DNA from 2 places in the Oceanobacillus sp. FSL W7-1293 genome. Region 2 is predicted to be linked to the other one. Evidence: riboswitches for the same ligand, from Rfam matches in the RefSeq annotation. Region 2 holds a riboswitch; the other holds the start of a gene.
What was found. A riboswitch is a leader RNA that binds a small molecule or an ion and turns the genes downstream of it on or off. The one in region 2 is predicted to bind S-adenosylmethionine.
Positions count from the first base shown of each region.

Region 1: another riboswitch for S-adenosylmethionine. It lies ahead of MKY65_RS17500 (ATP-binding cassette domain-containing protein); the one in region 2 lies ahead of MKY65_RS03870 (homocysteine S-methyltransferase family protein).

Region 1 is NZ_CP150212.1:3,580,769-3,583,177, forward strand. Features, by position in the region: gene MKY65_RS17495 (methionine ABC transporter permease) at 1-11, opposite strand, end outside; gene MKY65_RS17500 (ATP-binding cassette domain-containing protein) at 4-1,026, opposite strand; SAM riboswitch class I at 1,155-1,254, opposite strand; gene MKY65_RS17505 (thioredoxin family protein) at 1,391-1,711, opposite strand; gene MKY65_RS17510 (toprim domain-containing protein) at 1,856-2,221, opposite strand.
Region 2 is NZ_CP150212.1:778,924-781,332, forward strand. Features, by position in the region: gene MKY65_RS03860 (YitT family protein) at 1-376, shown strand, start outside; gene MKY65_RS03865 (hypothetical protein) at 646-948, opposite strand; SAM riboswitch class I at 1,350-1,450, shown strand; gene MKY65_RS03870 (homocysteine S-methyltransferase family protein) at 1,567-2,409, shown strand, end outside.

The sequences.
Region 1 (2,409 bases), 2.0 Mb from region 2:
TCCTCAAGCATGCTGAATTACCTCCAATTCAATAACATCCTGTTCCTCCAGGTACTTCATTGCCTCTTCCTGCTGATTTCCAATCAGCTGAACAATCAATGTCCCATAGCTCCCGACCTGTGTCTGGGTGATTTTCCCCTGCAAAATATTAACATGGATATCAAAATTCTTCACAAGCTGGCTGATTACAGTCTGGTTTGCACTTTCTCCTAAAAACTGTATCCGTAATAACGCGCCCTCTTGATATCTTTCCTTCAACTCTGTCATGTCTTCCTCTTCCTCATCTGATCCAGTCAGCTGTTCAACAAACTTCTGTGTTACCGGCTGCTTTGGTCTGGTAAATACATCGAGAACCGTTCCTTCTTCTACCACTTTCCCTTGTTCCATCACAGCAACCCGATTACAAATTTTGCGGATCACATGCATTTCATGGGTAATTAAAATAATGGTTAGACCCAGTTTTTCATTAATATCCTGCAATAAACGCAGGATTTGATTCGTTGTTTCCGGATCAAGTGCAGAGGTTGCTTCATCACAAAGCAGGACCTTCGGAGAGTTTGCTAATGCTCTTGCAATTCCGACCCGCTGCTTTTGTCCGCCGCTTAACTGTGCCGGGTAGGCATTTTCCTTGCCTGCCAAGCCAACTAATTCAATCAATTCCAGCACCCGCTTTTTCCGGTCGCTTTTCTCCACACCGGAAATCTCAAGCGGAAATTCAATATTTTCAGCGACTGTCCGGGACCAGAGCAGATTAAAATGCTGGAATATCATTCCAATATCCTGTCTGGCAACACGTAAATCCTTTTTCGATAAGGATGTAATAACCTGATTGCCGATTTTTATCGTACCTGATGTCGGTTCTTCCAATCTGTTAATCAAACGGACAAAAGTACTTTTTCCCGCGCCGCTATATCCGATTACGCCATAAATATCTCCATCTGCTACGTTAAGATTTAAATTATCTACGGCGACAATGTCTTTTTTTTCTAAAGAGAATATTTTCTTCAATCCTTCAATGGATATCACTTTATTTCACTCCTATATGTGTACAAACCTATTTTATTGTGTACTCTATACTTTCCTCTTCATTGAAAAAGCGTCTTTCTGCAAGAGAACAGAAAGACGCTTTATTATACACAATATCGTCCATTGCTCCCTTATCTTTACAGTTTCCTGCAGGAATTGGCACCTTTTCAATGATTGAAGGTTGCCGCGGTTTCAATGGGCCAGTCCCTCCACCGCTCTTGATAAGAGTTTGCCTATTTTTAAATGAAGTGCCATTATAGTAGCATGCCATTTGTGCCTTGTCAATCACAATCCTCAGCCATTAACTCGGATTTCTCCATCTTCTGCTTATCGTCGTTAAACATTATCTTAATACAGAAAAAACTTAGTTGTTTATTGCTGTGAATAATTCCGGTTTGTATTTCATCAAATACTGGTAAATATTTGCAGTCGATTGAAACGTGTACACTTTCTCTACCATTTTACCGTTTTCCATAAATGCAAGACATGGCACACTTTCGACTTGATGAGACTGCATAAAATCAGGGTGCATGGACGCGTTCATTTCCGTAAAAATATCTGTTTTATGCAGCCTTTCTATTTTTTCAAGCATGGCGCGGGCTACCGTACATGTCCCGCAAAATGGTGTATAAATATATAGTATGAATCGCTGATGATTCTCTTCTTCTCCACTAAACTGTTTCAAGTTCATTCCCCTCAATCTTTTTCTTTCCATAAAATTATATATGCTGAGTGAAAGGGTTACACTGGTTGCGTATAAAACGATTTCCCATCTTTCCTTATTTATTTCCCCGGCGGATAGAATCCATTCTTATTTTAACGCTTTACGTTACCATTTTGCAAGATAATTGAGATTGATTCCAATGCGTTTTCCTGCCAGAATACTTGCCAACATTCTTTTTGGGGTGGCCGCAACCTCACGAAATTCACTGCTTACATAAATATGCTCTGCGTGCGGCAGTTCTCTGGCCAGCTGTTTTCGGAGTTTCATTCCCGAATCATCCTCGTCTACCAGAATAAATACATCTGTATCGTCCAAATGATAATATTCCAACAGCTCTTCAAATTTTTCTACACCGATGGTTCCATTTGTACAAACAATGGTGATGGTATTATCGTCAAGTATTTTTTCTAGATGCTTTTTATCAGATAACCCTTCAACGATTATGACTTTGTTGTAATCATCTTCCATCATCGTTTTGCACTCCTTATCGAAGTGATTAGGCTGAACATCCTTTTTAACCTAATCCTATCCTATGCTTTTTCTATATTATATGAAAAGAAAAGAGCTAACTATACACGAATGTGGAAAAGTCAGCTCTTTTTCACCTATTTTTAGTGCCTTTTTTGAAAATTCAGGAGCAGCGCCTGTATTTTCATTTT
Region 2 (2,409 bases):
CTTGTTCCTTAATTTATTCGTATTTATCGTAGTGTCCACCGTATTTGGATTAAGAGGAGCGCTGATGTCCGGTATTGCTTATTACATTGCTTCAAAAGTCATTCATATCATTGAAGAAGGATTAAGCAGCACAAAAGCAGTTTATATTATTACCGAGCGTGCTGATGAAATGATGAAAGAAATTGGCGAACGGCTGGGGAGAGGCTGTACTTTACAACATGTGGAGGGCGGCTATTCGAAAAAGGAATTTAAACAGATAAAATGTGTGATAACCCGGCTGGAAGAAAGTAAAATGAAAGAAACGATTCAAGATGTTGATTCGACTTCATTTGTAACCGTCTATGATGTGACAGAAGTACGTGGCGGCAATTTTTAATAAACGATAAACGAAAAAAAGGCAGTCAATGAGCAAATTTCATTGACTGCCTTTTTTATATCATAGGGCAGAAAATATTCTTGTACGAAGGGTGCTATTATAGTTTAGGATTTTGCTCTAAATATATCAGTAACTGCATGAAACACTTCAATACCTTGGTAAGTGAATACGGACAATGCAGTCAGTGAAAAGAATCCAATAACAATTAATCTGAAAATCATCATAATTTTTGCCTCCTCTTTTGATTTTTAATTTAGATCAAAAGAGGCTTAAATCACGAAATTCGATTGATAGAAAACGGGCGTCAGCAGCTGTTTGGTACGTATGATTCGTACAACCGTTGTAAATAAGCACGGACTGCCTAATAAGAACAGTGTAATAATTAATATTGGATTAGCTATAAAGGATTTATCTGACTGATCATTTCCGCCAATGCCCAAATCCTGTGACGCGTGATTATCAATTAGCACATTCTGATCGGTGAGAACGTAGCTGTGATGTACACCTGAGAATAGTTGTGTCATTGGTAAAATGATAATCATTAAAGCAATCATCAAATATCTATTCAACATCTACGCCCCCTTCCGTATTTTAATATATATAGTAATCAGTTTAATTTCCTTAGGGAAAAACTTAATTATACCAGTATTGGTAAATGAATTCAATATATTATCAAATCGTTTTTAGATTTAATTTGTATTATATGCTTATTTTTCAGGTGTGTCTACACTTTTTGAACATTTTATGAATTTTTCTTTATAAAAAGAATATACCTTATTTTTACTAAAATTAAACATGAAATCGGAGATATGAAGTTATCGCTGCGTGGAACATATATTTCTCTAATATATGAAAAGCTTATCAGGATAATTCAAACCAGTTCAAAAAACGCTTAAATATTTTTAAAATTTCTTATTGACATGGAATTCAAATAGATATATAGTTATCTACAACAAATAAATAGCAATACATTTTCTTATCCAGAGAGGTGGAGGGACTGGCCCTTCGAAGCCTCGGCAACAGACTTATAAAAGAACTGTGCCAATTCCAGTAGCGTTAGCTAGCAGATAAGAAGAGACATTGATATCGTACTCAAAACCTCTTCTTTCTGAAAGAAGAGGTTTTTTTCGTGTCTACATCGACTTATCAGCGGCGAACCAAAAATAAAAGTTTACAGGAGGAATGGAACGATGGCGAAAAGAAGTTTGGAAGAGCGATTAAAGCAAGGAACAGTTATTGCAGGGGAAGGATATTTATTTGAACTGGAGCGCAGAGGTTATTTGCAGGCGGGATCTTTTGTACCCGAGGTAGCGTTGGATAATCCGGAAACGCTAAAGGCTGTTTATCGTGATTACATGAAAGCAGGTTCCGATGTGGTGCTTGCCTTTACATACAATGCACATCGTGAAAAAATGCGCATTATCGGTAAAGAGGACTTATTGGAGCCTCTAAATAGAAACGCTATTAAGTTAGCGAAGGAAGTAGCAAAGGAACATCCGACAGAGGAAGCTCTGGTTGCAGGAAATATATCGAACACCAATATTTTTAATCCGGAAGATCAGGAATCCAAGGATAAAGTCAGAGCCATGTTCAATGAAATGGTGTCATGGTGTAAGGATGAGGATGTTGACTATATTAACGGAGAAACTTTTTATTACCATGAAGAAGCATTGATTGCTTTAGAGGAAATTAAAAAATATGATTTACCGGCAGTTATTACCTTGGGATTAATGGGTGAAAACATTTTACGTGATGGTTACACAGTGGAAGAGTCATGTAAGATTTTAGAAGATAACGGCGCCTTGGTTGTTGGGATGAATTGTTTCCGCGGGCCGGACACGATGCAGCCATATTTAGAAAAGATTCGGGACAAAGTAGACGGGCACGTTGGAGCATTGCCGATTCCATACCGGACAACAGAAGAGAATCCGACCTTCTTTAACTTGCCGGATGGAGGATGCAGCTGTCATTTACCAACGGAAACAACCTTCCCGACTTCTCTGGACCCGCTATATCATAATCGTTATGAGCTG